Regions from separate parts of the Neobacillus sp. D3-1R genome, predicted to be linked through region 2. Evidence: riboswitches for the same ligand, from Rfam matches in the RefSeq annotation. Region 2 holds a riboswitch; each other region holds the start of a gene.
The links. A riboswitch is a leader RNA that binds a small molecule or an ion and turns the genes downstream of it on or off. The one in region 2 is predicted to bind cyclic di-GMP.
Positions count from the first base shown of each region.

Region 1 (10,299 bases), 1.7 Mb from region 2:
CGTGTTATAGATAATGGATTGGCTCAAGCAAACACAAAATCAATGGGGGTCATTGCAAAACGCCCCATTGCCAATGCACCATGGAGATTCAATGAACGTCCAGTGGGACATTATTCCGAGGTATATTGGGAAAGATTGCAGAAGATGAATTTGAATCCACATGGTATCGATTTGGGAGAACTGGCATTAAGATTTACCGCATATTTAGATGGGGTAAGCAGCTGTATCGTAGGAACAGGTAATCTTGAACACCTAAAACATAACGTGAAGCTTGTTGAAAAGGGCCCACTTCCAGTTGATATGGTTAATGAAATAAGAGCAGCGTTTAAACGTCATGATGACAATTGGATTGGACAAGTTTAACGTATTTTGGGATGAGATTTGATTATTTAAATGAACTTTTTTCGTTTTAGATACCCATTTTTCAATTTTTTGAGTGAGATCCGATCCTGTTTTTGAAAAATGCTTTGATTATAGCTCGGCAGTTAGGAGGATATGCTCGACTTTCGGGGAGATATGCTCGACTTTCAAGAGGATATGCTCGACTTTCAAGAGGATATGCTCGAGTTTCACAAAGATATGCTCGACTTTCAAGAGGATATGCTCGACTTTCAGAGAGATATGCTCGACTTTCAGAGAGATATGCTCGACTTTCACAAAGATATGCTCGACTTTCAGAGAGATATGCTCGACTTTCACAAAGATATGCTCGACTTTCAAGAGGATATGCTCGACTTTCACAAAGATATGCTCGACTTTCAGAGAAGTATGCTGACCTCTGATGTATATGCTCAACTTATTGACAGAGATTAACAAGCTTTTTAAATAAGACAAACTCAAAAGCCGATGAATCCCCATCGACTTTTGTTTTTTACCAATAAATAATTCACTTATCAACCGCTTTTAGAAATTTATCAACCGGAATCCCCATTTATCAACCGCAACTCCGACTTTATCAACCGCATTTTACATTTATCAACTCCCAACCCCCAACCCCTAATCCCAATCACCCCTACTCCTGCCTCCGATATGCCCCGGGCGCGATCCCATATTTCTTATGAAACACTCGATGAAAATAAGGATAAGCACCAAATCCACAGTCCTCGGCAATTTGCTCTAGTGTCATAGAGGTATATTTCATACGCTCCACAGCAACAGATAAACGAATATCCAGTGCATATTGAATCATCGTTTTTCCGACACTGCTTTTAAATAAATGAACAGACCTTGAGACACTTAGACCGACATGACGAGCCACATCGTCCACTTTAAATGCAGTGGTCGCATGCTCTTCAATATAGCGCATCATCCGTGTAACAGCATATGGCCGATTAAACGATGGAGCAGTTTCGTTCACTGCCCGTTCAAGAGAAAGACAAAGAGCTTTCATTAAATAGCTTGATAGTTCATTATGTTCTTCAGCGGCAGGACGGCGCTCTTCGATCATGAGATGCCGCCATAATGATATCAACTTTTCATCAAGGTCAATTCTCGATATGGTAGGTTTACTAGAACGATTCCACCACTCATCCACCCACGAGCCTTCGCAGACTAAGTGATAATCCCCACTCATTACCATAGGCTCTTTGGAAACCTTTTGCGTTTCTTCAATGAGCAATTCATAATGATCTCCTGGTTTAATCAGCAATAAATCTCCCTTTTCAATTTCTAATTTTTTTCCTTTAACAATCGCATCACAGAAGCCTTCTGTTTGTAAACGAAATAAGTAGAATGGGTAGCCGGATCTATAGTGAGAATAAAAGGGTTGTTTATGATAGGAATAACCGCAGTAGCGGATTTTAATCGTCATTTTTTTTCACATCCAAAATATGAAAATAGCAAAATAGTGTATATAACAATTATATCATCTATGTTCATGAAAACAGACATCGTGTAAGCTGAAAAGCAAATAGGTAATGTTTTAGAAAGGCTCTTTTCTAAAACTTTGTTGCTTTTCTAATTTATTTTAAGGGATTTCTCAGTGTAGAATGATAAAACTCATATAACAATTAAGAAAAGAGCTGCTCACTTTTTAAGAAAAGATGTAAAAATCCGGCTTTTGGGATTTTTACCAAAACTACAATTTATACGAACATAGCCTTTTGAAAATAAGGGAGAAGAGGGTGAACGATGAAAAAAATTCCCATAGCGGTACAAATGTATACTTTGCGTGAGGAAAGCGAAAAGGATTTTCCTGGTACATTGAAAAAAGTGTCCGAGCTTGGCTTTGATGGGGTTGAGTTTGCCGGATATGGTGGATTACCTCCAAAAGAAGTTAAATTCATTTTGGATAAATTGGGATTAAAGGCAGCTGGTAGTCATGTCCCCCTTGAGGATTTAGAAAATAACTTAGAGCAGGTTATTCAAGATCAGAAGACTCTTGGCAGTAAATATATCGTTTGTCCTTATATTTCTGAAAATCGGAGAAGTGAGGCTGACTACCAAAAACTCATATCACTATTAGAAAAAATAGGTCAGAGATGCCGTCAGGAAGACATTACATTACTTTACCATAATCATGATTTTGAATTAACTCGTTTATCCGATGGCAGGATGGCGCTTGAAGCCATTTTTGATGACACTTCTCCGGAAAATCTCAAAACCGAGTTAGACGTTTATTGGTTAACAAAATCAGGTGAAAATCCGATTGAATGGATCAACCGTTATAAAAATCGAACCCCCATTATCCATCTAAAAGATATGACTCAAGACGAAGAACAATTTTTCGCAGAGCTTGGAACAGGTGGCGTTGATATTGAAAGTATTCTTCACTTAGGGGAATCGGCTAGTGTTGAATGGTGGGTTGTTGAACAGGACCAAAGTAGCCTTACACCATTTAAAAGTATTGAAATCAGCATGAACTATTTAAAAACATTGATGAATAATGAATATATTGGAGGAAAAAGACAATGACAAAATTAAAAGTAGCCGTTATTGGATGTGGAAGCATTGCTAAACATCGACATTTACCAGAATATCATCTTCATAATAAAGTAGAGATTGTTGCTGTATGCGATATCGTGGCTGAAAGAGCCGAAGCAATGGCAGCGCAATACGGTGCCCAGGCATTTACGGATTATCAAGAAGCTATCAATCTAGAAGAAGTAGATGCCGTTAGTGTTTGCTTGCCAAACTACTTACATGCGCCAGTTTCGATTGCGTCATTAAACGCAGGTAAGCATGTTCTTTGCGAAAAACCAATGGCAACCTCTAAAGAAGAAGCAGAAGCGATGATTGCCGCTGCAAAAGCGAATGGGAAAAAGTTAATGATTGCTCATAACCAGCGTTTTGTTGCATCGCATCGTAAAGCAAAAGAAATCATCGAAAGTGGCAAGCTTGGAAAGGTTTATAGCTTTAAGACAACATTCGGTCATCCTGGTCCTGAGAGCTGGAGTGTAGACGGCGCAGGAAGCTGGTTCTTCAATAAAGAAAAAGCCTTCATCGGTGCGATGGGAGACCTTGGTGTTCATAAGGCGGACTTAATGCGTTATTTATTAGGGGAATTTTCCGAGGTTGGGGCATTTATTGAAACTAATGCGAAGCAAAATACAGAAGTGGATGACAATGCCGTTTGTATTTTACGTACAGAAAGCGGTATTATCGGCACACTAACAGCAAGCTGGGCGTATGTTGCAGGTGGCGATAATTCCACGGTAATATATGGTGAGAAGGGTATCCTTCGACTTGAAGCCGATCCGGTTTATTCTTTAATTGAAGAATATCGTGACGGCAGTGTGGTAAACCATAAGTTAGATAAAATTCAAACGAATGATGAAGGCGGCCAAACCACTTCACATGTAATCAATCACTTTGTGGAAAGCATCTTGGAAAATAAAGAACCTCTTATTACTGGTGAAGAAGGAATGAAATCACTGGAAATAATTTTAGCAGCGCTTGAATCTCAAGAAACGAAACAAATTATCTCTTTCAAAAAGGAAGTGCTAGCGTAATGAAGTTAGGCGTATTTACAGTATTATTTGCTAATAAAACATTTGAAGAAATGCTTGATCATGTAAAAGCATCTGGACTAGACGCAGTTGAAATTGGAACTGGTTGCTATCCTGGAAATGCACATTGTCCACTGGATGAGCTTTTAGAAGATGAACAAAAAAGAAACGCATATTTAAACGCAGTTACAAGCCGTGGTTTAACCATTAGCGCTTTTAGCTGCCATGGAAACCCGCTTACACCTGACAAAGCATTTGCTGAAGAATCAGATGCAACACTAAGAAAAACCATTAAGCTTGCTTCATTATTAGGGGTACCAGTTGTCAATGCATTCTCAGGTACTGCGGGAGATAGTGAGGACGCAAAACAACCGAACTGGCCAGTTGTTCCTTGGCCTATGGAATATGCTGATGTGTTAACTTGGCAATGGGAAAACAAATTGATTCCATACTGGAAAGAAATCGGTGAACTTGCCCAGCAGCACAATGTGAAAATTGGTCTTGAGCTACATGGAGGATTTCTTGTTCACACACCGTATACCATGTTAAAGCTACGTGAGGCAACCTGTGAAGCAATTGGTGCCAATCTGGATCCTAGTCACATGTGGTGGCAAGGAATTGATCCGGTTGCGGCGATTAAAATATTAGGAAAAGCAGGAGCTATCCACCATTTCCATGCCAAGGATACGTATATTGACCAAGATAATGTGAATATGTACGGTTTAACTGACATGCAACCATATGGAAATGTTCAAACACGTGCTTGGACCTTCCGCAGTGTTGGTTGTGGACATAGTATGCAAGAATGGTCCGATATGATGAGTGCGCTACGTACATACGGTTACGATTACGTCGTGAGCATCGAGCATGAAGACCCGCTAATGTCTATTGAAGAAGGTTTTTCACGCGCGGTGCAAAATTTAAATGATGTCTTGATTCGCGAAACCCCAGGTAATATGTGGTGGGCATAAACTAAAAGGGAAACAGATTATCCTCGACAATAAACAGTACACCAACAAGCTCAGAGTTTATAGGACTCTGGGCTTGTCTTTTCTTGGTAGCTTATTCCGAACGGATTATATGTCCGCTAGTTTTCCTATTCACTCTCCGTTTTTACGATTTTTAAAAACCTATGGTAAAATAATCCACATAGATAAGATAAAAAGGGGAAAAAATCATGAAGATTGGATTGGCTCAAACGGGATTTCCAAAATCATTAAAAGACGGGCTTGAAAAAGTGAAACAAATGATGATGTTAGCCAAGAAAGAGGAGTGTCAGCTTATTTGTTTTCCAGAGTCTATCCTTCCAGGTTTACGTGGGGTTGGTTTTCAAGTAGAGGAATATCATCACGAAAAAATGAAGGCTGCCATAGAAGAAATTTGTACCTTAGCAAAAGAATATCAGTTGGCAGTGATTTTACCGACCGAATGGCAAGACGAATTAGGCCTACACTTGGTTGCTTTTGTGATAGATGAAAACGGTGAAGTGTTGGGCTATCAAACGAAAAATCAGATCGATCCTGATGAGGATTTTTATGGCTATCAACCAGGACAAGGTCGAGAAATATTTGAAATTCATGACGTTAAATTTGGAATCGTCATTTGCCACGAAGGCTGGAGATATCCGGAAACGGTAAGATGGGCAGCTTTACGTGAAGCAAGTATTGTATTTCATCCACAATTTACAGGCAAGGTACATAATCCGGAATTTTTTAATGGAGCAATGGTAGGAAGAAGCTTAGAAAATAATATTTATTTTGCTAGTGTGAATTATGCACTTGATGGTCAGGAGAGTACGACCAGTCTTATTTCTCCCTCAGGTGAAAGATTAATAACAGCCAAGCGTAATGTCGAGGAATTATTAGCTTACGAGATTGACCCACAGCAGGCGAGTAGGTTACTAGCCAGTAGATTTAGGCCAAGCCTAGTTTGAGAATAGTACTATTCACTGTTTGCAGCCTAATTTATGAAGGCTCTTTTCTAAAACTTTGCTGCTTTTTCTAACAAATTTAATAGCCGATTCACAATCTAGGGTGTTAAACTCATATGAAACTTAAGAAAAGAGCTGAGCACTTAGTAAGAGTGCCTTAAAACCACAATCTATACGAAAACAGCTTTTATGATAAAGAAAGATAAGACGTTAAGGAGTGATCGAACATGGCACAAGGTAAAACAAATGCAATGCGAATACTAGATGCTAAAAAAATATCTTACCAGTTAATGACCTACGATCATGAAGATGGAAAAATCGACGGAGTTTCGGTAGCTGGTAAAATTGGAAAGGACCCTCAGATGGTCTACAAAACTCTCGTTGCTCAGGGAAATAGTAAAGCTATATTCGTTTTTGTCATCCCAGTTGAAGTGGAGCTTGATCTAAAGAAAGCAGCCAAAGCAGCAGGAGAAAAAAAGGTTGAAATGATCCCTGTAAAGGATATTCAAAAATGGACTGGATATATTAGAGGTGGTTGCTCTCCTGTCGGAATGAAAAAGTCATATGCGACGTTTATTGATAGTAGTGCAAATGGTTTAGATACAATTATTGTAAGCGGTGGGAAAATTGGTATGCAGATGGAGCTATCTGTTCAAGACTTGGAAAAAGTGACCGAGGCTTCCATTGTAGACCTTGCAAAGGATGTATAAAAGCTATTACCGCCTGAGCGAAAAGTACGAATTGTATTAGCTATCGCTCATAAGGTAGTAAACATGTCCTACTAATATATATCAGAAAATTCGGTATATTTATTCATACTAACTTATGATTAAATTCTATATAATGGAAATACACCAAGATTTTACCTAAGGTCGCAACAAAAATCTCGGCTTTAGGAGTGTGAAGATGGATGAGAAACATTGCCTTCGCTTTACTGATTGGTGGACTGGTTGGTATTTTGGGTCATGTGAGAAAAAGGGGGAAAATCATTATCCCTAGAAAAACCAAAAAATTTATCTATTTGGGATTTCTAGAGGAAGTATTTATGGGGGCTTTTACAGCCGTGGTTCTCGTCATATCAGCTGATACAGACTCATTATTTAGAATTATCTTTATATCGATTCTGGCTGGTATTGGTGGGGATGCTTTCTTAAAGGGGTTGGAGGTTTTTCGTACAGACCCTATTTCCGGTAACCCGAAAGATCAGACAAACGAAAGTTGATAACTTGAAAACCCCTTCCTAATATAGAAAGGGGTTGCTTCTTGTATTTTTTTTATTCTGATACCATGGATAGCAAAATCTTTTCCATCTCTTCTTTAGATAAAATGTCTGCCACGATAACAATTTTAAAGTTTTGGTTTTCGCTCATAAGTCTCATCCCTTGAACGTTAGTTCCATCTGAGTAGTGGAAATCCATTTTATAGCCCTTCAATAAATAAGAATCAGAGTGTTCAAAAGAACGTCTATCTAAATCATCCTCTTGATCTAGTGATTGCTGGAAGGTTCTAAATCCAAATTCCCCTTTCTGATACTCGAATACGACAATCGGTTTTTTTCCAGGTTGCTCCTCATCTGAATGGGCAGTGCTGTTTATTAATTGATAACCTTCTGGAACAAACGCTGGTTTGTTAATCGGATAATCCACCATTTTTTGAGCTTCTTCAACTGTATGGGTTGTTATAGCATCTAACCTTGCTTCATATTTCTGTAATTGCTGACTGATTTCATCTAGTCTATTTTGTTCTGAAGCAGTTAATTCCTCCGGTTTTTGAATAACTTGGCCATTTTCTGTCACAGTCATTTTTTTCACTAATTTTGCAGCCTCTTTTTGCAACTGACTATAATCACGAAATTCTTCAGCAGTCAGATTGGCACTGGCTAATTCCAGATGTTTTTCAAATTGATTCAAATCTTCACCACTTGCATTTGGAAAACTTTGCTTCAATTCTTGTTCCGAACCAAAAATCCGAGTGATAAACGATTCTACTGCACCTGCTATTTGGGAAGAACCGAGAGTGATGGATGACCCTAAAATAATCACAACTGCTGCAGCTGCAAATATTCTTTTTCTTGTGAAAAGGACATTTGGCCTTTTCTCTAATTTTGCTCTTGTTACACCTAAAACTACTCTATTATGAAGTTCATTTGGAATTTCAATTTTGCTCATTTCTTCTTTCAGATTAGTTCTCACAAATATCTTCCTCCTTTAAATGAGTACGAAGTTTTTCGAGTGCACGATAGATGACGGATTTTACAGTTCCTAATGGAAGCTCGAGAATACTTGAGATTTCAGCAAAGGTATGATTGTAATAATATTTTAAGAGAATGACACTTTTTTCTTTTTCCGTTAAGTTTTCCATGACATCCTTAAGCGTAATGGAAAGAGAAAGGTCTACCTCAGGGGTAGGAATGAACTCTGATGTTTCAGGTTTCAAATGAATGACCTTCTTTTCCTTTCTTAAAAAATCAAGAGCGGCATTAATGGTGATTTTGATTAACCAAGTTTTAAAATATTCCGGGTTTTTTAGGGTGCTTATTTTACTAAATGAGCGATAAGCCGTTTCCTGAACAATATCAAGAGCATCATTTTGATTCTTAACATACACAAATGCTGTTCTATATATATCTTCTTCATACTGTTGGAAAAGGGTTAAAAAAGCCTTTTCGTTTCCTTTTTGAGCTTTCTTGACTAAGTGATTAATGGTCATGACCTCCAGTTTTTGACGTTTTATACAACCATTAGACGGTAAGCTATTCTATTTGGCTTATTTTTATTAAAAGTTTTTTAGGCTAGGAGTCTATGAATGATTATACTTGCAAACTGTTAATTATTCCCACTGTTAAATTTGAAGAATCTATTTATTTCATGCCAATTAACTGTTAAAATAATTAAAAATTAGTTACATATTCCTATTTTGAAAAAGGCAAACCAATACGAAAGTTTGGGACGCAAAGCTACGGGTCTAAAGTTACCGATGAAATAAGAACACACAGTTGATTTCATCATCAGCCATGATCGCCGGGTTGCCGAATAGCATCGTAAATTTTTAGTGATGACTATTCCTTTTGGAATAGTTTTTTTTAGATACATACTGTTCTAGAGTAAAGAGGTGCTGTAATGAAGTTGTCGAAGTATATCATACTAGTTTTAATTGTATTAGCCTTTGTAGAATTTTTTGGACACTTGATTTGGAAACAAAACGAAGGGTTAATTGGTGGAATATCATTAACAGCTATCCTCATCCTTGCTATTTTTATCAGAAAATATATAAAAGCTAACGACCATTTAATAGAAACGGATACAAAATATCAAAAATTAATTCAACATCACGAATGGAGTAGAAAACAACTTCACTCCCTTTTTCATTATAATCCTGATATTATTTTTTTCCTTGATAAGGACGGGAATTTTATCAATGCCAATCCAACAGTAGAGCAGTTAACAGGTTTTAATTGGAATGATCTCATTGATACTAATTTCCTCCAAACAGTACCCCGAAAAGAAAGAAATTTTGCTAACGAAAAGTTTTATAGCGCTTTAAAAGGGAATAGAGAAACCTTTAAAATGTCTATTTTTAATAGTAAAGGTGAACAGATGGAGTTCAATGTCACGGCTGTCCCCCTTATTGTGGATGAAAATATTGTGGGAGTGACGGGAATTGCCCGAGACATTACACAACGCCAAAAAATGGAGTCCTTATTAATTGAAAGTGAACAACGTTATAAATCATTGTTTGTACATAATACGGATGCGGTTTTAAGCTTTGATTTAGAAGGGCGTTTTACAAGTGTAAATCCCGAATCAGAAATGTGCTCCGGTTACTCTGAAGAGGAATTGTTATCCATGTCCTTTCAAGATCTTCTCATTCCGGAAGATATAGAAAGGGTTGTTGAATTTTTTGAACAAGTTAAGGCAGGGAATCCATTAGAATATGAAACAGCTATGTACAATAAAAAAGGCGAAAGACTAGATTTAAGTGTAAAGAATATGCCGATTTACACGAATGGTCAGATTGTCGGGGTATTCAGTATTATCAAGGATGTTACCGAAAATAATAAAGCTCAACTCCTTTTAGACGGACAGACTAAGGTGCTGGAGATGATCGCTAAAGGTGCACTCATCACGAAAGTTTTCGATGAAATCATTTATATGATTGAAAAGCTATCAAACGGAGGACGCTGTTCGATTCTGCTGGCCGATGAAAGCAAGTCAAGACTTCATATTGGCTCTGCTCCTAATCTACCAAAGGGTTATATGGAAGCATTAAATGGTATATCTATCGGACCTCGTGCAGGTTCTTGCGGTTCTTCAGCGCACTATAAGAAGATGGTAATCGTAGAGGATATTAGTAAGGATGCATTATGGACAAGATACCGAGATATCCCTCAAAAATATCAGTTAGTATCTTGCTGGTCATCCC
Region 1 is NZ_CP197471.1:846,020-856,318, forward strand. Features, by position in the region: gene ACSBPO_RS04140 (aldo/keto reductase) at 1-363, shown strand, start outside; gene ACSBPO_RS04145 (hypothetical protein) at 496-813, shown strand; gene ACSBPO_RS04150 (helix-turn-helix domain-containing protein) at 1,013-1,810, opposite strand; gene ACSBPO_RS04155 (sugar phosphate isomerase/epimerase family protein) at 2,131-2,913, shown strand; gene ACSBPO_RS04160 (Gfo/Idh/MocA family protein) at 2,910-3,950, shown strand; gene ACSBPO_RS04165 (sugar phosphate isomerase/epimerase family protein) at 3,950-4,918, shown strand; gene ACSBPO_RS04170 (carbon-nitrogen hydrolase family protein) at 5,125-5,880, shown strand; gene ybaK (Cys-tRNA(Pro) deacylase) at 6,105-6,587, shown strand; gene ACSBPO_RS04180 (DUF4257 domain-containing protein) at 6,788-7,099, shown strand; gene ACSBPO_RS04185 (hypothetical protein) at 7,152-8,069, opposite strand; gene ACSBPO_RS04190 (sigma-70 family RNA polymerase sigma factor) at 8,059-8,586, opposite strand; cyclic di-GMP riboswitch class I at 8,792-8,910, shown strand; gene ACSBPO_RS04195 (EAL domain-containing protein) at 8,997-10,299, shown strand, end outside.
Region 1: another riboswitch for cyclic di-GMP. It lies ahead of ACSBPO_RS04195 (EAL domain-containing protein); the one in region 2 lies ahead of ACSBPO_RS19600 (DUF5317 domain-containing protein).

Region 2 (10,299 bases):
TGACCATGCGAATGATGATGACCCATGTTTTCTCCTCCTATATCTCTAACGATTCTATGATGCCTGCGATATTTCTTTTTCGAGGACAATTTTTCGATACATACCTTGAAACATCATATCTTCATCAGATAGAATGTGTGCTTTATTTTCAGATGGCATAATGTTCCCAAATGTTAGACCAATATCCGTTCCCAATACTTGAATGATGGGACGAAGGATTTTTTTAGAATATGATAAGCTTTGACCTTCCGGAGCAAACTTATCAAAAAGGATTATCTGCCCTCCCGGCTTCGTGACCCTGACCATTTCATTCAGTGCTTGATGAGGATTCGGAACAACCGAAAGAATCAAACTGCCAATAACGTAATCATATTTGTCGGTTGGAAGGGTTAAATGTTGGGCATCCATTTGTTGAAACGAAATGGATGATTGCTTATATTTTGTCCTAGCTTTTGCTAGCATATCATCGGAGTAGTCAATCGCAGTGATGTTGTATTCATGATGAGGAATGTATTCAAAGTCTGCTCCAGTTCCAACCCCAACAAACAATATTTGGTCCCCTGGTTTAAATGGAAGATTCGCAAACACCTTTTTCCGTGCCTTTCGAAAGGAACCCCGATTAAAAAACATATCATACATCGGTGCCCACACTTTATAAATCAACTGATTCCAATGATTATTCAATCCGCTCTCCCCTTTAACGCACTAACGCACTGGGGGTCAGACCCCCGGCGCGGTAGCGCGGTGAAGCACCGGGGGTCTGATCCCCAGTGCTTTAAAGTGCTAAACTGCCCCAAGTTTTATTTTTTGAGTAGGCGCAGGCCGTTTAGGGTGACGATGATGGTGGCGCCCATGTCGGCGAAGATGGCGATCCAGAGTGTCAGCCAGCCTGGCACGACTAATAGAAGGGCTACCAGCTTGATTCCGATCGCGAAGGTGATGTTTTGTTTGATAATGGCTAGCGCTCTGCGGCTTAATTTAACCATAAATGCTAGCTTATCTAAATCATCCCCCATTAGCGCGATGTCCGCTGTTTCTAATGCCGTATCGGTTCCCGCACCGCCCATCGCTATTCCGACGGTGGCTGATGCGAGTGCAGGTGCATCATTGACGCCATCCCCGACCATTGCCACTTTGCCATATTCCTTGCCCATACGTTTGATAAACTTAAGCTTCTCTTCTGGCAGTAAATTGGCTTGAATATCGGTTACCCCTAACTCTCGTCCAATCGCTTGGGCTGTTTTCTCATTATCCCCTGTCAGCATCAGCGTGTTCCGAATGCCTAGATGGTGGATTTTTTGAATCGCACTTCGACTGCTTGCCCTTACTTCATCAGCCACGGCAATCATGCCAAGCAGCTTTTCTTCGTTGCCAAAGAGCATAACGGTTTTCCCTTGTTCCTGTAAGCGAGTCATTTCCGTTAAAACTTGGTCCCGAACCTCTACCTTGACTACATCCGTAAACAGTCCGACATTTCCTATATAAAAATAAGTTGAATCCACTTTCCCCTTTAACCCTTTACCAGTAATCGACTGAAAGTCTTCAACTGACAGCTCTTCATAAGTAGCGCCAATTTCCCGTGCCTTTTCGATAATGGCAGCAGCTAATGGGTGCTGGGATCTTGCTTCTAATGCAGCAATGGGTGCGAATGCTTCAGCGCGTGAGGCTTCGGAAGAGAATCCAGCCTCATCTCCATCCGCTAACTCTTTCGCAACTGGCCCATTTTCATCTAAAAAGAAGGAAACATCTGTTACAGTGGGAATTCCTTTTGTTAATGTTCCGGTTTTGTCAAAGGCGATGGCCTTGATGGCACCCATTTCTTCTAAATAGATACCGCCTTTAATGAGGACTCCGTTGCGAGCAGCTGTGCCTATGGCGGTCACGATGGCGACAGGTGTTGAAATAACAAGCGCACATGGACAGCCAACGACTAATACGGCTAAGCCTTGATAAATCCATGTGTTCCAGTTTGCTCCCCATAAAAGTGGCGGGACGATGGCAACTAGAGCCGCAACCACGATAATGACAGGTGTATAGTATTTGGCGAAGCGGTCAACGAAGGCTTGTGAAGGGGCACGTTCCCCTTGAGCCTCTTCGACAAGATGAATGATTTTCGCAATCGTCGTATCTTCAGCGCGCTTTGTTACCTTAACTTCAAGAAATCCTTCACCATTTAAGGTGCCTGCAAACACCTCATCATCGATACCCTTTTCAACCGGAACCGATTCACCTGTGATATAGGCTTGATTGATGGAGGATGCACCGCTAAGAACGACTCCATCCATGGCGATTTTCATACCAGGTTTGACAAGCATCGTATCGCCAATTTCGATTTCATCCACTGGAATCGTGACCTCTTGACCATTCCGACGAACAACAGCCTCTTTCGGGGCAATTTCCATTAACGATTGAATTGATTTTCGCGCTTTATCCATGGAATACTTTTCGAGCGCTTCGCTGATAGCAAAAAGAATGACGACAACCGCCCCTTCACTCCATTCCCCAATGATTGCCGCGCCGATAATCGCAATCTTCATTAACGTTTTCATGTCAAAGATGAAGCGAGTTAAATTTTGAAGGCCGGCTTTAAAAAGCCGAGCTCCGCCCACGATCATCGCAGCGGCAAACGCGAGAATCGAAGTCATATGCCCTTCCCCGTTCATCGCTACGGCTAGATAGCCTAAAACCATGAGGAAGAAAGAGATGATAAGTCCGGAATACTTTTTGAAAAATGGTTCCTGAACAACTTCCTCTTTTTCACGGACAATTTTAATATTTTCAAAGGCTCCTGCCTTTTCAATGGCTTCTATAGACGCTTTTCCATAAACGGTTAGCTTGGAAGCTCCAAAGTTCACATTTGCATCGACCACACCATCCAGGTGTTTGACGTTCTTTTCGAACGTAGCGGCGCAGCCTGCTCAGGAAAAGCCTTGAACACGGTACACCTGTTTTTCGGCGTGGAGGATTTGACCTTCCGCATTACTCATGACGGCTCTTCACCTCCTGATGATGGGCAAAGGCAATGTGTATTAATTGACGAACATGTTCATCGTCCAAAGAGTAATACACAAGCTTGCCTTCCTTATGAAATTTCGCAAGGCCCAAATTTTTTAAATGGCGTAAATGATGGGAAGCCGTAGCTGTAGTGGCTCCCACAATATTTGCAACATCACACACACAAAGCTCCTCTTCTAACGTAAGGGCATAGGCTATTTTCAATCGCGTATCATCAGATAAAGCTTTGAACAAGTTGGCAACATCAAGAATCTGATCTAATGGAAGCTCACTTTGAACACGATCTACCTTATCATCAACAGTACAAGTTACTTCACACACATCATGCTCTTTCATATCTTCACCTCTATATCATTTCACTACATTCAAATGTTCGTTTGAATATATGATATTCAAATACTCATTTGAATGTCAATGGAATTATCTCTATATTGGAAATATTGTTTTGAATAGAGTATAATTATTGAAAAAATTGTAAATTGTCATTTTTTGTTTAGGAGTGGAACAAATTGACGGAAAAATCGAGAATTCTACTGTTTATGAATGATTTAATGGAAAAAAGAGGTCCGCTTATTTTACACTTGTTAAGTGCCATTGTCGGTGTCCGAGTCCTTTTTGAAATGACGGATTTGAAGCATCAACTACTAGCCACCATTTTCTCTGTGACTTTTGTCCTATCATCGGTATTCAGAAAACAAGCCCCTCTCTTCTATCCTTTATTTGTTATTTCCCTCTTAACCTTTACCCTCATTACTATTTTCTCTAGCATTGACCTTTTCACCCTATTGTCATTAGCGTACAATTTTCTATTTATCAGTGCCTTTTTAATTCCAAACCCTTTCATCAATTTATTGGTTGGAACTGTTTTCATCAGTTTGCTTTTAACCTACCAAGATAGTAATTCAATCTATCTGATTAAAGGAAATATTGTCTCTGTGGCTGTTAATACGGTTGTTTATTCCCTTTTCGCTTTTTTAATCAAATATTTATTTAAAAAGAAAATCGATTTACAAGAGAGTGAACGCAGTAATCAGTTATTACTAAGCTTGCTTCCCGACCCGCTTGTTATTCACCAAAATGGTGAAATCGTTTTTGTTAATCAAGAAGGATTAAAGTTATTGCGGGCTAAGACCCAAAATGAGGTGGTTGGAAAAACAATTTTTAACTTTATACAATCTTCTCATCACGAAGTCGTAATGAGTAATATTGAGTCTATCCTGACTAATCCCGAACTGATTCCACAAGTAGATATTAAAATATCCACTTTAAATGATGAACTAATCGATATTGAAACGATGACATCGATGATTAACTATAATGGTAAGCCTGCCCTTTTATCGAGGATCAGAGATATTACATCACAAAAGAATCAAACCGAAGAGTTAATTCAAAAATCGGACAAGCTTTCACTCGTTGGACAGCTTGCAGCAGGGATTGCCCATGAAATTCGAAATCCGTTAACCTCCCTAAGAGGATTTATTCAGTTACTGCAGTACAAAACGGAGGAAAATAAAGAATACTGTGACATTATGTTGTCAGAACTGGATCGAATCAATTTAATTGTTGGCGAGTTTTTAATTTTGGCTAAACCTCAAATGATTAAATTTAGTAATAAGAATATCAATCACATAATTCGCCATGTTGTCACCTTAATTGGAACACAGGCGATTATCAATAACATTGATATGGATTATAAATTGACGAAAAACCTGCCAATGGTTTCTTGCGAGGAAAATCAGCTTAAGCAAGTGATTATTAATTTAATTAAAAATGCGATTGAAGCGATGCCAGATGGCGGTACGATACATGTACAAACAGGGCTGTACGATGAGGATATGATTTTTATTAAAGTAATCGATGAAGGATATGGAATACCCGAAGAAATGATTGCCAAGCTCGGGGAACCTTTCTACACGACAAAGGAACAAGGAACCGGCTTAGGCTTAATGGTTTGTTATAACATAATTGAAAATCATCAAGGACAAATGAAGGTATATAGTGAGGTCAATAAAGGAACCACCTTCGAGATCATACTGCCTATTTCCACAAATAGAGTGGAAAATGTAGAAAGGAAAATATCTTAGAAGAACAAAAAGCGCTTGAGCTGGAATACGAAAAATTTCGTCTAAAGTTATCCACAAGTTTAAAATTTTAAAATTCTTTTAGAACACAAAAAGGCCACCATCATGTATGGGGCCTTTTCTTTACATTTTGATTGGTTTTCCTAACAAGTAACCTTGTCCATATTTGCAGCCTAGTTTGGCAAGAAATTGTAGCTGCTCTTCTGATTCTATTCCTTCTGCGACCACTTCAATCTTATAATCATTTGCAATGGATAAAACCGCATTAATAATGGTTGTTTTTTGTGGGGTAATCGGGTTAATAAACGATAAATCTAGTTTCACTTCATCGGCCGGAAAATTACCTAAATACTGCAAGGAACTATAGCCAGAACCAAAATCATCGATAGACACCTTGATGCCTAACTTTTTTAATTGGTGAAGTTTGACAATAGTATTGCCTGGGTCCTTCATTGAGCAAGTCTCGGTGATTTCGATTTTTAACTGTGTAGGATTAACTTTGGCTTTTTGTACAGCCGCTTGGATATGGTCGACGATATTTTGATGAAAATGCAAACCTGAAATATTAACAGATAAATGGATACCTGGATGTGTTTCATCTAACTCTTTTAATTTTTGACAAGCAAGCATTAACACCGTTTTTTCAATTTCAATAATAATTCCAGATTGTTCAGCAAATGGGATAAATTGATTCGGGGGAATAACCCCTTTTTCTGGATCCAGCCACCTTACCAAAGCCTCATAGCCGATAACCTTTTTTGTCGCGATTTCGACAATCGGTTGAAAGACTAAATAAAATTCATTTTTTTGCAAAGCTTTTTTAATTTTATGCTCGAGATTTAATGGATAAAGTGGATTCATATTCTCGGTAAATAAACAATATTTAGACCGTGTTCCTTTTGCCGTAAACATTGCCTTCTCCGCAGAATGAATGAGCCTTTCCGCTGTATGACCATGGTCTGGCCATTGGGATATGCCTAGACTGCATTCTAGGACGGTTTCCATTCCATAAAAAAGCTGCGGAATATGATTCAGTGTATAAAGGAGACCTTCAATCTGACTGATGAATATGTCAAATGGAGGATTTTCTACAATGATACCAAACTCATTTCCATTGATTCTTGCAATAAATACATCATTTCCGTACGTTTTCGTTAACAGACTGCCGATATGTTTGAGAGCAAGATCACCTATGTGAAAGCCATAGCTATTTAATTCTTTTAAATTATCTAGACTAAGAATGACTACATATAAAGTAGAAATGCTATCTGATTTTTCCCGTAAATATTGACCTAAAGTAGAAAAGAAATTTCGACGGTTTGGCAAACCTGTCATATCATCATAAAAGGCTAATTGCTTGTGAATGCTCTCCACCCTTACCTTATGAGAAATATCGCTTCCTAGTAAAATGACACCCTTTAATTCTCCCTCGACAACGGAAGGAATTAAGGTAATCCGCATAAATACACTATGCCCTAAAACATGGTTAAGCGTTAACTCCTGCTGTATCGAAATTCCATTTCGAAGTTCCTTCCTTTGCAGAGCTTTTTTCAAATTCTCCTGTATTTCTAGCCATTCATGCCCATTAGATGGTGAATATCCTAATGCTAAAGTAAAAGCTTCATTTACTTGTACCATTTTTAAATCCTTGTTAAAAGAAGCTGCCGCAAATAAGTTGCTATAAAATAAAGAGTGGTAAAAACTCACTGCCTTTTCTGCGAGTTCACCCACAAGCAAACCATCTAGCTTTTCCTGCTTTTCCAGAGTCATTTATCTCACCTATTTGTTGGCCAATTTTTACAAAATTATATCATAATTAACTTTTTCAAAATACTTATTTATGAAAACAAAACAGTGGTTAATATTACCAATACAATAGGAGTTTGGTCTTATAATACTTTTCAAGAAAAATAATCGCGGATAGATGTGGATAACACTATAAAGCCAAAGGTTATCCACGATTTAGTTGTAGATAACTATTCACAATAGTTGATAAGTTTTTAAAAATTTCAATTTCATTTCATTTATCCTGTGGATAAGAGGAAAATTTATATTTTTTGAAAAGTCAGACTCCAGCAGGAATAAAGTCCTGAATAGAGAATAAATATTTAATCATTCATTGGGACTTAGGAGGATTTTAATGGCGCTTAGGAATTATATTGTGAGGCGAATTTTTCAAGCTATTCCACTATTGTTTATTATTTCCGTTCTTTCTTATTTATTAATGGCCTTAGCCCCCGGGGACGTGTTAGCGTTATTTGAAGACCCCGGTGCTACACATGCAGCAACTATGCTGCAACGGGAACGAGTTCTCGAGAGGCTAGGTTTAGATGTTCCTATCCATATGCAATATTTTAATTGGATCAAAGGGATATTGTTGGATGCTAATTTTGGCTATTCCTTTTTAGATGGCCAGCCTGTTTTCCATAAGATTGTCGAAAGAATTCCAGCTACCCTTTGGCTTACCGGTACGGCTTTAGTTATTTCCTTAATCATTGCCATTCCTATTGGCGTCTATTCGGCTGTAAAACGAAACTCATTTGTTGATTTACTATTTTCCTTTTACTCTTATCTTGGAATTTCTTCACCTGCGTTCTTCGTTGCTCTAATCGGGATTCTCTTTTTCAGCTTAAAATTAGGTTGGGTTCCTGTCAGCGGAATGCGTGAAGTGTATGACCATTTTAGTTTAGTCGATCGAATCAAGCATCTTATCCTGCCTGCCACAGTCCTTTCATTTGGCATGGTTGCAGGAAATACCCGCTTTATCCGTTCTAGTATGTTAGAAGTGATTAATCAAGATTATATCCGTACCGCACGTGCAAAAGGAGTTTCAGAGTTCAAGGTTATTTTTAAACATTCGCTTCGAAATGCTTTGCTACCGATTATCACCATTGTTGCGATGCAATTGCCAATCATTGTGGGCGGAGCCTTTATTATTGAGCAAATTTTTGGATGGCCAGGCCTAGGGCGTCTAGCCATAACCGCTGTATTCATGAGGGATTATCCTCTTATTATGGGAACGACTATGCTAGTGGCGGTAGCCGTGATCATATGTAACTTGTTCGCGGATATTATGTATGCCGTTATAGACCCGAGGATTCGGTTTCAGAAGCGGGAAATGTAATAAAGCGAAGACCATTCATACCAGAGGGAGCACCCTCTCATGAATGGTCTTTTTTAATGACAATATTTGTCGAAAAATTTAGGTAATTCACCTACAAAATTTTACAATATTTTTCATATACAAATATTACTATCATTTTATAGCGACTTTTGTCCTAGATAAAAAGAACTATTATGTAACTTATTAGGTCTTTTCGTAAAACCAGGTAGGGTTTTGAAGTTTTATAGATTACTTCATCTTATTAATTAAGTTAAGGGCAAACTATCTGAAAAGGTAGGACGCAAAGCTATAGGGGCTTAAGTATTATTCATTCATACAATGCCAGCCAGCTGCCAATAGGCGCCCGGAACTTATTATAAAAATAATAACGAAAGGGGGCCGCCGCTTATGTTAAAAACCTTACTCTTTAAATTAAAGAAATTATCAATCATGCACACTTGGAAACTAGATTTTTAATATTTGGACAAGCATCTATTATATTTAAAAATTTAATTTAAAGGGAGATTCATAAAAATGAAATATAAAGTAATAATGTTCTTATTATTTGCTACCATGTTCGTTTTGACTGCTGTTTCTGGATATAAATTAGATTAATCGTTAAGCGTATGAGATTTAGGGTTGGGCCGGGATACTCTCCCGGCTTTTCTTCAAAGGGGGGTATTTATGTTTATCGATAGTTTATTAGTTGGGTTGGTTGTTGGGAAGATCCGTGGGGGAAACTTTAAATCATTTTTAGATATGAGAGTAAAAAATGCTTATTTAATCATATTTGCCTTTTTAACGCAATTTCTCGTTATCTATTTTTATTCCAAAGCACTTCTCTTTGCTGTCACACTCAGTTATTTGATCTTATTTATATTTTCCATCTTTAATCGTCACCTTACAGGGTTAATTTATATTGCGATTGGAATGGCTTTGAATTTAATCGTGATGGTAGCTAATGGCGGAAGAATGCCAGTGGATCCGCATGCGGCAGGCTTGCTTGCACCTGAAGATTTACCTGCCCTTCTTGCCGGTGAATACGGAAAACATATTGCGATTTCAGACCACACGTTGTTTAACTTTTTAGGAGATATCTTTTACCTCCAAGCGCCCTATCCACATCCGATTATTATTAGTCTCGGAGATATTGTGATTAGTATCGGCGTGTTCCTTTTTATCCAAAAAACAATGGTTAAAAAACATATTAATTAGGGTGGTACGATGGACAAGAAAAGCGCAATACCATTAAATATATATTTTGTTTCTTGTATTCTAGGCTATTTATTCTTATTTTTTCATTTTTCATATGATATCAGTCTCCACCTTTGGGTGGTTATCACGACCTTTGCTTTTCTTGCTGCCTTTTTTGACACTAACCCAATCGTCCTCCCTTCTGGGGAAAACATGGCGTTAGTGATGCCGTTATTTTTCACAGTAAGTACCATTTACGGAGAATTCGCCATGCTGGCTGTCGCAGCCTTTATGTGTACCATCCTGTGTATTTCCATTCCGAAGAAGTCCAAATCCCATATCTTTAACTCGGTACAATACTCGATTGCAAGCTTATGCGGATTGAAGGTTTATTTAGCACTTGGCGGAGAAACTGGGGGTCTCGATTTAAGCACAAGCCTCCCTTTTTTAGGCTATAGCGTTGTTTATTTCTGTTTAAACGTTATTCTACTCGTCACCTATTTAGTGATAGCAGGCAGAGGGACAACGAAGGAATTATTGCAGGTGTTTGTGGAGAAAAAGAATGTTTTAACCTATTTTACGATTATGTCATTCGGATTACTGATGGTCACTGTCTACCAGCAGCAAGGTCTGACTGGTTTAATGCTCATGAGCTTGATCATGTGGGCATTAGGCGTTTCCTATCGCAATTATTATAAGATGTTTGATCATTTCAGAGATTTATCGACAAAGGATGAACTGACCGGTCTTTATAATCATCGCTATTTCCAAGAAAGCTTAAAGGAACAAGTTGAGACGAAAGAACTTGTTTCATTGCTACTATTAGATTTAGATTATTTTAAGACGTATAATGATTTATTTGGTCATCCAAAAGGAGATCAATTATTAAAAGAAATCGCCATGTTA
Region 2 is NZ_CP197471.1:3,815,877-3,826,175, forward strand. Features, by position in the region: gene ACSBPO_RS19565 (cation diffusion facilitator family transporter) at 1-26, opposite strand, end outside; gene ACSBPO_RS19570 (class I SAM-dependent methyltransferase) at 55-684, opposite strand; gene ACSBPO_RS19575 (heavy metal translocating P-type ATPase) at 801-2,987, opposite strand; gene ACSBPO_RS19580 (ArsR/SmtB family transcription factor) at 2,980-3,351, opposite strand; gene ACSBPO_RS19585 (ATP-binding protein) at 3,525-5,099, shown strand; gene ACSBPO_RS19590 (EAL domain-containing protein) at 5,220-6,866, opposite strand; gene ACSBPO_RS19595 (ABC transporter permease) at 7,237-8,220, shown strand; cyclic di-GMP riboswitch class I at 8,466-8,557, shown strand; gene ACSBPO_RS19600 (DUF5317 domain-containing protein) at 8,884-9,414, shown strand; gene ACSBPO_RS19605 (bifunctional diguanylate cyclase/phosphohydrolase) at 9,424-10,299, shown strand, end outside.

Region 3 (10,299 bases), 1.1 Mb from region 2:
AAAAACAGGTCGAGCCAGCTGCATTGTTTTCGAATTATAGTCATCTATCGTAATTAATCTCATGCGTACCCTCTTCTTTATTTTCCTAGTTGCTATCTCATTTCTTGGTCTGTCAAAATAATCGGACCTTCACTAGTAATCGCTATGGTATGCTCATATTGCGCAGAATACTTTCCGTCGATGGTTCGAGCGGTCCAGCCATTTAGATCCATTTTCGTATGATATTCTCCAACATTCACCATCGGTTCAATTGTAAAAACCATTCCTTCTTTTAAGCGGGCTCCTTTTCCCGGTAACCCAAAGTGAGGAACATCTGGTTTTTCATGAATAGTGGCACCAATTCCATGACCAATAAAATTTCGAACAACCGAAAAACCTTCCGCCTCTACATACGATTGGATTGCATGCCCTATATCTCCAATTCGATTACCTGGTTGTGCGACTTCAATAGCACGATATAATGATTCCTTAGTCACTTCCAATAGCCTTTTGGTTTCGTCTGAGACTTTTCCAACTGGATAGGACCATGCAGAATCTGCTAAAGCTCCATTTAAGTTGACAACCATATCAATCGTCACAATATCCCCTTCTTGTAAAGGAGTTTTCCGTGGAAATCCATGACAAACCTCATCGTTGATACTTGCGCATGTTGCGTATTCATATCCTTTATATCCCTTTTGTTCAGGAGTTGCACCGTGCTTTTTTAAAAATTGTTCAACAAACTCATCAATCTCCCAAGTCATGACTCCTGGTTTAATTAATTTGGCAATTTCTCTATGGCAAGCAGCAAGAATTTTTCCTGCTTCCTTCATCTTTTCAATTTCACGTGGTGATTTTAAGATAATCAAGTATTTCCCCTTCTTTCCTGAAGTGTACCTACTAAGCATAGATGTTATCTTTCATTTTACCCTTTTTTTAAAAATAGAAAAAGGAAGAAACACTCATTTATGAAGGAACTTTCCTCATATAAGGTTTTCAATAACATTAGAATAATTTGGAGTAGGTCCATTTTATGAATTTACGTAAAAATACGTTCTTTATATGGAACTTCTAATTATTTTTTGATATACTAAATAAAAAGTAAACAAAAGTGAAGTGAATAATAAAATGATTGGTGAACGTGTTAAACAGCTTCGTTTAGAGAAAAGAATGTCACTTTCGGAGTTGGCCGAAAAGGCTGGAGTGGCTAAGTCTTATCTTAGTTCTCTAGAGCGAAATCTTCAAACAAATCCTTCTATACAATTCTTAGAAAAAATATCGGTTGTCTTGGGGGTCTCAGTTGATCATATAATTAATGACCCTATTAACAAGGATGATCTAGATTCAGATTGGCTAACTTTAGTACAAGAAGCGATGGGTTCTGGAATATCAAAAGATCAATTCCGTGAATTTTTGGAATTTAATAAATGGAAATTAAAACAAAAAGATGATGAATAAAGAACAAAAAGCGCTGGAGCTGGATTACGAAAACTTCGTTTAATGCTAAATTTATAAATCTCTACAATAAAAAAGTATTTCTTCTACACGAAGAAATACTTTTTTGGGGTTATTTTTCTACAACTAGCTCTTTCACTGAATTTACATGGAGAAAATCTCTGATTGTGTTCAAATCCATTCCCATACTTTTTGCTTCTAAAATTAATTGAAGCCATTCTTTGTCTAATTCATTTACGCAGTCCAGTTTTCTACTCACCTTATCTCCCCCAAAATACATCTATCTGTATCTCAGGCAGCCCAGCCATCATCGTAATGCTTAGTACTCATTACCTTAGATCTGCAACTTTGCGCCCCTATCTTTCAATAAGTTAGCCCTTTTCTGATTGTTACTTAAGTAATAGTTTTACCCTATTATATCTAGTTCTTTTTTAGTAGGGTGTTGTTTCTTGTCAGGAACGTCCAATAAAATACCACCTTTTTCCAACAAATAGTGACAATTAATTCTACTTTATAGAATTTTCTAAAAATTAAACCTCTAATCTACTTACTTTCTAGGTAAAATTACTTCTAATTCCGTCGAATTTTTAACAATTATTTTCCAAACAATGTGAGATATTTATTTGACCACAAAAAAACACCCCCAAAGTTAGAAATTACTTGGTCCAACTTTTGGGGTGCACAGCATATGAGGACTTTTCAGTTTAAATCAACAAAGTTGCAGAAAAGAGCCTAATTAAAATATTTCTGATAAGTTTCTTGGAGCTTTTGTTTACTTAATTCAGGATTGACTGTTTCGTAGGATTGAAGGGTGATAATAGAACATGACATCCCTATTTTACAAGCATCTTCTGTGTTAACTCCCTTTAAATAGCCGTATAGGATTCCCGCTACTAATGAATCGCCTGCCCCTGTTACATCATCTACTTGTATCTCAGGTGGTAGAATGACACTGGCTTCTCCATTTTTTGTGAAATAAATAAGACCTTTATCTCCCCTCGTAATAACGACTCTTTCTACACCTTTTTTCAAAATTAATTCGGCTGCGCGAAAATAGTCTCCATCACTTTGAATAGGGAAATCCGCAAGGGCTTCAGCCTCAGACTGATTAGCAATTAACCATGTCACTCCATCAAGTTGATGAGGAAGCTTTTTTACTTTTGGGGCGGATACAGGAACAATACTTAATGGTATATTTTCCTTTTGACAACGTTTGATGATATAGGAAAGAATATCGGAAGGTAAATTGGTGTCTAATAAGACCATTTCGGATTCTCTTATGATTCCCCACTTTTTTTCAATAAGGGACCGCTGTATGGAATCGTATAAAACCATATCAGCTAAAGCGACAATCATTTCCCCTTCTTCATTTAAAACTGCTGTGTACGTTCCCGTTGACATTTGTGGAATAACTTCAGTTGGTGTAATATCGACAAATCTCTTTGTCTGATTCAAAAGCCATTCCCCTTCATGATCCCCTCCGACAAAACTAAGTAAAGAGGTTTGGCAATTGATTCTGCCAAGGTTTTCAGCAATATTCCTAGCTACACCACCACAGGAAATAGTACTGTTCGATGGATTAGAAGTCCCATATTCTAACCCTTCCAATACTTGAATTTTCCGATCTATATTAGCTCCACCAATACAAAGAACTTGAGTCTTTTTTGGAAAAATAAAGGATCTTCCTATAATATCTCCGCTTTCTTTTAATTCTAAGAGACCTTTTTCAACGTCTTCTAGAATTACATTTAACTTTTGTGATAGTTCCAAATTGGATATTTGCGGGTTTGATTTGACTAATTTTAACATCTTTATTAATACTTGTTTTTCCATGACTCTCAGTCCTTAATAAAGAATTTGTGCAAACGCTTTCTCTACTCTAGTAATTCGTCAAAAGATGTCGGTTTCCTTCTAAATAATTTTAAAAATAACTAATCTAAATATTATTTATTTTCTGAATTTTAACATATAATATTTATTAATACGAAGATAGGGGTAATCCACTAATAAATGAGGTGAACGAATTGACGATACTTCACATTTTGAATTATGCCATTCCTATTACTTTTTTAGGGCTATTTGGATTCTTCATTGATAGAATGTGTAAACCAGTTCCGAAAAAAGAAGAAGACTAAACCTTGTTTAGTCTTGGAATCTTGGAAGTATGAGAATTTCAACCCGTCTATTTCTCGCTTTACCTTCTTTGGTGTTATTTGATGCTACTGGTTGGAATTCTCCAAATCCTTTTGCACTAAACCAACGTGGATCCAGTTTATCGTTTCTTAGGACAATCTTCATGAAATTAACAGCCCTCATAACGCTTAATTCCCAGTTTGATTCAAAATTTGCATTACGAATCGGAACATTATCTGTGTGTCCACTGATGATGATATTTCGAGGAGGATCCATAACAAGTAGTCCTGAGATTTCTGTCGCAATATTTAAATCGACATTGCGGACCTCTGCTTTACCAGAATCAAATAACACATTATCTCGTATTGTAACAAGCAAACCTTCATCCGTTAATTTGGTGCCTAATTTCGCTTCAAGCTTTTTATTATGAATATACGTATTAACCTTCTTTTGCAAGTCCTGTAGTTCCTGTTGGTCCTTATCGATGTCTTCCTGTTTAGGTTCCTCTTTCGGGTTCACCTTTGTATCATTTTCGCTCTGAGGCATAGGGGCTTCGAAATCTAAAACGCCTGTACCACCAGCAAAAATTTGATTAAACGCTTTGGAAAAAGCATTAAACTTTTGTGCATCAATCGAGCTCATTGAGAACAATACAATAAATAATGCAAGTAACAGAGTCAATAAATCTGCATATGGGATAAGCCAGGATTCATCCACATGATCTTCATGATGATGCTTTTTCTTTCTCCTACTCATCCTGCTTCACAACACTTTCATTCAGGAATGCTTTGCGCTCTCCTGCTGGAAGATAAGATGCAAGCTTTTGTTCAATAACCCTCGGAGCCTCTCCTTCTAAAATGGAAAGAATTCCTTCAATCATCATCTGCTTTTGTTTCACTTCTTGCTTTGATTTTCTTTTTAATTTATTGGCAAAAGGATGCCATAACACATAACCAGTAAAAATCCCCATTAACGTAGCAACGAATGCAGCCGAGATAGCATGACCTAAAGCTTCTATATCATTCATGTAACCTAATGCAGCAATTAATCCTACTACCGCCCCTAATACTCCAAGAGTCGGTGCATACGTACCAGCTTGAGTAAATATAGCAGCTCCACCTTGGTGACGCTCCTCCATCGCTTCAATTTCCTCAGATAGAACATCCCGGATGTAATCAGCACTTTGACCATCTACAGCCAAAGTTAAACCATTTCGTAAAAAGGCATCATCCACTTCATTTGTTCTAGCTTCAAGTGCCAATAAACCTTCTTTTCGTGCCAGTTGTGCCCAATCAGAAAACATACGAATCAATTCTACTGAAGACATTAATTTTTGTTCTTTAAAAATAATTCCAAATAGATTTGGAACTTTCTTTAATTCATTTGTAGGAAATGCAATGGTTACTGCTGCAACAGTACCTAATAGGATGATGAGAATGGCTGCAGGGTTGACTAGCTGCGATGGGCTTACCCCTTTTAAAAACATCCCTACACCAACTGCTATTAATCCTAATATGACACCTATAATCGACGTTTTGTCCATATAACCGTTCACCTATCTTATCTCAAACTTTGATTAATCGATTCAGAAATTAATTCTTATCTTTTATTTCGACAATTTTTTAGTTTTCTTTAGAAATTTGAGAGGATTTCGTAGAAAGAAAAAAAGACTATGTGGAAATAGTCTTTAAAAGAGTACTTTTTGGATATGTGAGATTTGTTAATCTTAGTTGTTGTTGATTTCCGTTCCAGCCGCTTGCTTTCCGGAGGGCGTTCGTCGAGCCTCCTCGTCGCTTATGCTCCTGTGGGTTCTCGCCTGTAACGCTAATCCCCCAGGAGTCAAGCGGCTTCCACTCCAATCAACCGTTTCTCAAAATTTAAAATAATCTTTAACAGAGCCTTATATTTAAAAAAATTTTTTATCTATTTTTTGTTCGTAGTTTTTAAAGAGGGATGAGTTGGTTTTAGCGCCTCTTTTGGACATGACTTGATTAAATCGAAGCAGCTTTTCATTTAGGTTCTTTTGATGCTTTTGTTTTTCGTCTGGGTCTTCACAATTTCTTATTAAATTTTCTATGGAGAGCATTTCTTGTTTAAGTTTATTTTCTTCAGGAGAAAATCCTGCATTTTTCATCAAACGATAAGCCATGCGAAGGTCTTCTGGAACTCCTGATAAATCCTCTAAGTTCATCGGTTTACCTAAGCCTGGAAGATTGTCAAACTCTCCATCTTCATAGGCCTTTTTTATTTGTTGCTCAGCTATAATCGTAAAAAAATCCATCCTAAACCCTCTCCCTCGGACATTATCGATTACCCTATATGTATATTATAAACTATGTTGGAAGAAAAATGGTTACTTAATCAAGGATTTATGTTCTTCAGTGTTTCATTTACATACTCCTCCTATATTAGGGAAACCTATCTTTGTCAAAGTGAAAGGAGTGGATGTAAATGGCTCGTGGAAAACATTTTGAACATCAAAAGAAAGGTCATCCAGGACCTCTTCCAGAAGCTGGCGCTATGGTTGAACAACATGCAAAACAAAGCCTTGAGGACGAAGAGTTTATTGTTGTTCAAGAAGCTTTTAAAAATCGCAGAGAAAAAACAGAATAATAACAAATGGGATAAACGACAAGTTTATCCCTTTAATTGGTTCCCTGTATCAATTTGTCTCTTGTTTAGTAGGTGGTACCATAATCATGTCTTCTACCGATTTGTTTTTCAACCAGTCCGCTAATTTTTCAATATCTGTAGAAAAAATTCTATCTTTTATAATGGAAGGCACAATTTCACGTGATTTTTCATATAAGGATCTTGTGGCCGTTGCCATAAGATGAATCCCTCTGAATTCTAATGCCTGTAACGCACAGAATAACTCAATAGCTAGGACTCTTCTGGCATTCTGTATGATTTGGTAAGCATGCCTAGAGCCTATTGTACCCATACTCACATGATCTTCTTGATTGGCAGAGGACGGTATGGAATCTACACTAGCCGGATGTGCCAATGTTTTATTTTCAGACACGAGAGAAGCAGCACTATATTGTAATATCATTGCACCAGACTGCAGACCAGGTTCCGGGCTTAAAAACGCTGGTAAATCATTTAATTGAGGATTCACTAAGCGCTCGATTCGACGTTCTGAAATATTGGCAAGCTCTGCAACAGCAATTTTCATAAAATCCATCGCAAAAGCAATTGGTTGGCCATGGAAATTCCCACCTGATACCACCATATCTCCTTCATGGAAAATTAATGGATTATCTGTCGCCGCATTCATTTCAATTTCTAACTTCTCTTTCACATAATCCAACGCTTGCCAAGAAGCGCCATGAACTTGTGGGATACATCTTAACGAATAAGCATCCTGTACTCGCACTTCCCCTTGTCGTGTCGTCAATTGACTATCCTTCAAATAGTCACGAATTCTTGCTGCTGTTTCTACCTGCTGGTGATATCCCCTTGCAATATGAATTTCCTCTGCAAATGCATCCATAATACCCTTATGACTTTCTAACGAAAGAGACGCAATAAGCTCAGCTTGATAAGCTAAGTTTTCAGCCTCTAAATAACCAACGACCCCCATCGCGGTCATTGCCTGTGTTCCATTAATAAGCGCCAATCCCTCTTTTGCTTCCAATGTTAACGGTGTTATTCCTTCTAAAAATAAAGCTTCCTGGGCCAGCATTCTTTTTTCTTTATAAAAAACTTCTCCTTCTCCGACGATTGGAAGAACTAAATGCGATAATGGCGCCAAGTCACCGCTAGCCCCCAATGAACCTTGCTGAGGAATAACGGGAATAATATCTTTATTAAAATATTCTAACAACCTCTCCACAACAACTGGACGGATACCAGAAAACCCTTTTAATAAGGCATTCGCTCGTAATAGAAGCATTACTTTTGATACTACTTTTGGAAACGGCTCCCCTACCCCGCAAGCATGGGATCGAATGAGATTGATTTGCAGCTCTCGTACATCATTTTGATTAATACGAACATCACTGAATTTACCAAATCCTGTGTTGATTCCGTAGACGATCTTTCCTTCTGTAACGATTTTTTCGACGGCCATCCTACTTTTTTGAACTGCTGCCAAGCTTGCTTCCGATGCCTTGACAGGTAAATTTCGAGCCAGAATCTCTTTTATCATGTTTAGTGTTAGTCCATAACCTTTTAATTCAACCATCTATCTCTCTCCTCTACCACTTTAATAAAATAAAGAAAGAGCCTGGATTGATTAATCCAGGCTCCCGAGTACGATTTTTAATTTTTTGATCCGTTTAAGATGTATCATATTATCCTCTTCTTTCAAGAAGGGTTTAAATTTTCAAAAAATAACGATATTTACCTTTATTCTATGCTCGTGCTTCCATTTCTGTCAATAAGGTACTTGAAAATGACATTCTAAGGTATACTGTTTAGTGTAACTCGGACGAAAATGAGGTATTTCGTCCTTGAAAGGAGTTTGTTTTATGAAATCACTTATTCTTGCAGAAAAGCCGAGTGTAGCAAGAGAGCTTGCACGTGTTCTTGGATGTAAACAACAATCAAAGAGCTATATTGAAGGCAGCCAATATATTGTTACTTGGGCACTTGGGCACTTAGTTGAATTAAAAATGCCTGAGCAATATGATACGAAATATAAAACATGGAACTTAGAGGATCTTCCGATAATCCCCGAACGAATGGGTTTAAATATTATGAAGCAGACTCATCATCAATTTCGAGCTATTGAAAGTCTAGCAAAACGCAATGATATTAAAGAAATCATCATTGCAACTGATGCTGGGCGTGAAGGTGAACTCGTTGCTCGATGGATTTTAGAAAAAATAAAGTGGAGAAAGCCTCTTAAACGTCTTTGGATTTCTTCTTATACAGATAAAGCCATTAAAGATGGGTTTAAACAGCTAAAGCCAGGACAAGACTTCGAAAACCTTTACCAATCCGCTGTTTGTCGTGCTGAGGCAGATTGGCTTATTGGTTTAAATGTGACAAGAGCTTTAACAACAAAATACAATGACCCACTATCTGCTGGTCGTGTGCAAACACCTACTCTGGCTCTTATTTTAGAAAAAGAAAGCGAAATACAGAAGTTTGTACCGAAAGAATATTGGACCATAAAGGTTCCAATTGGCTCTAGTGAAGCAGACTGGGAAAAGAATGGCGAAAAAAGAATTTTTGATCAAGAAACGGTTAATCGAGTTAAGGAACAACTTGAGAACTCGGACGCTATAGTAGAGAACATTAAGAAAAATCCAAAGAAAGAAACACAGCCCCTTCCCTATGATTTAACAGAATTACAAAGGGATTGTAATAAACGATTCGGTTTCTCGGCTAAAAAAACATCGACGGTGCTACAACGTTTGTATGAACAGTATAAATTAGTGACCTATCCGAGAACAGATTCTCGTTATTTAACGACTGATATGGAAGGAACCATGTTAGAGCGCCTACAGGCTATCTCGGGAGGATATAAGGAAGAAACACTTTTGCCTATTAAAAATAAAGGCAAGGTCGCGACCAAGAAAGTTTTTAATAACGAAAAAGTAACCGATCACCATGCCATTATCCCGACGGAGGAGAGACTTCGCCTTGATGTATTAGACTCGGATGAACGGAAGGTTTACGATCTTATTACTCGCAGATTCCTTACCCTGTTTTATCCTGAATACGAGTACGAAACCACTCAAATCACTTTAAAAGCTGGCCAAGAGCAGCTAGTCCTTAGAGAAACCACTATCGTAAACCTTGGCTTTAAAAAGGTATTAAATAAAGAAAATGTCATTAGCGAAGGAACGAAAGCTAATTGGAACGTTGGGAAAACATACACACTCCGCTCCGTCCAAGTTGCCAAGGGCTTAACCGAACCGCCTAGCCGTTTTACCGAAGCGGATCTTTTAGGAAAAATGGAAAAGTTCGGATTAGGTACTCCTGCAACAAGAGCAGATCTAATTGAACGAATCATCGAAACAGAGGTTGTTGACCGTCAAAACGGTAAGCTAATCCCGACTGCGAAAGGGAAACAACTATTTGAACTAGTAAACGATGAATTGAAGTCTCCTGATTTAACAGCAAAATGGGAGAAACAATTAGAGTTGATTTCGAAAGGAAAAGCAAGTCCTAAGGAATTTTTAAAAAATATCCGTCAACAAACAGAAAAGCTAGTTAGTGAAATCAAAGGCAGTAATAAATCTTACCGCGCTCATAACTTAACTGGCTCAAAATGTCCTGAATGTGAGTCGTTCTTAAAGGAACGAAATACAAAAGAAGGGAAAGTCCTAGTCTGTTCGAATCACGAATGCAGCTATCGTCGTCGTAAAGATCCGAAGCTGTCAAACCGTCGTTGCCCGCAATGCCACAAGAAAATGGAAATCCATAATGGTAAAGCCGGTGCTTACTTCCAATGCCGCCCTTGTAATTTAGTAGAAAAGGCAGAAGCGAAGAAAAAAGCCGTGTCTAAACATGAAGAACGTAAGCTTGTTCAAAAATACTCTGCTAAGAATGAAGACTTTGGAACAAGTTTAGGTGATCTATTGAAGGCCGCTTTAGAGGATAAAGAGTAATAGTAAGTGAGAAAAGCAGTGATACGCGTATCACTGCTTTTCTTCAGTAAGCTTGTCTCGAAAACTCGGGGATAAATTTTGAAACTCGAGCATTTGTCTCGGAAAGTCGAGCATATTTTTTCAAACTCGAGCATTTGTCTCGAATAGTCGAGCATATTTTTTCAAA
Region 3 is NZ_CP197471.1:288,979-299,277, reverse strand. Features, by position in the region: gene ACSBPO_RS01455 (HD-GYP domain-containing protein) at 1-63, opposite strand, end outside; gene map (type I methionyl aminopeptidase) at 93-848, opposite strand; gene ACSBPO_RS01445 (helix-turn-helix domain-containing protein) at 1,108-1,437, shown strand; gene ACSBPO_RS01440 (anti-repressor SinI family protein) at 1,547-1,693, opposite strand; cyclic di-GMP riboswitch class I at 1,726-1,821, opposite strand; gene ACSBPO_RS01435 (carbohydrate kinase family protein) at 2,167-3,267, opposite strand; gene motB (flagellar motor protein MotB) at 3,577-4,323, opposite strand; gene motA (flagellar motor stator protein MotA) at 4,316-5,110, opposite strand; gene ACSBPO_RS01420 (DnaJ family domain-containing protein) at 5,474-5,848, opposite strand; gene ACSBPO_RS01415 (hypothetical protein) at 6,019-6,180, shown strand; gene hutH (histidine ammonia-lyase) at 6,230-7,756, opposite strand; gene ACSBPO_RS01405 (DNA topoisomerase III) at 8,043-10,133, shown strand.
Region 3: another riboswitch for cyclic di-GMP. It lies ahead of ACSBPO_RS01440 (anti-repressor SinI family protein); the one in region 2 lies ahead of ACSBPO_RS19600 (DUF5317 domain-containing protein).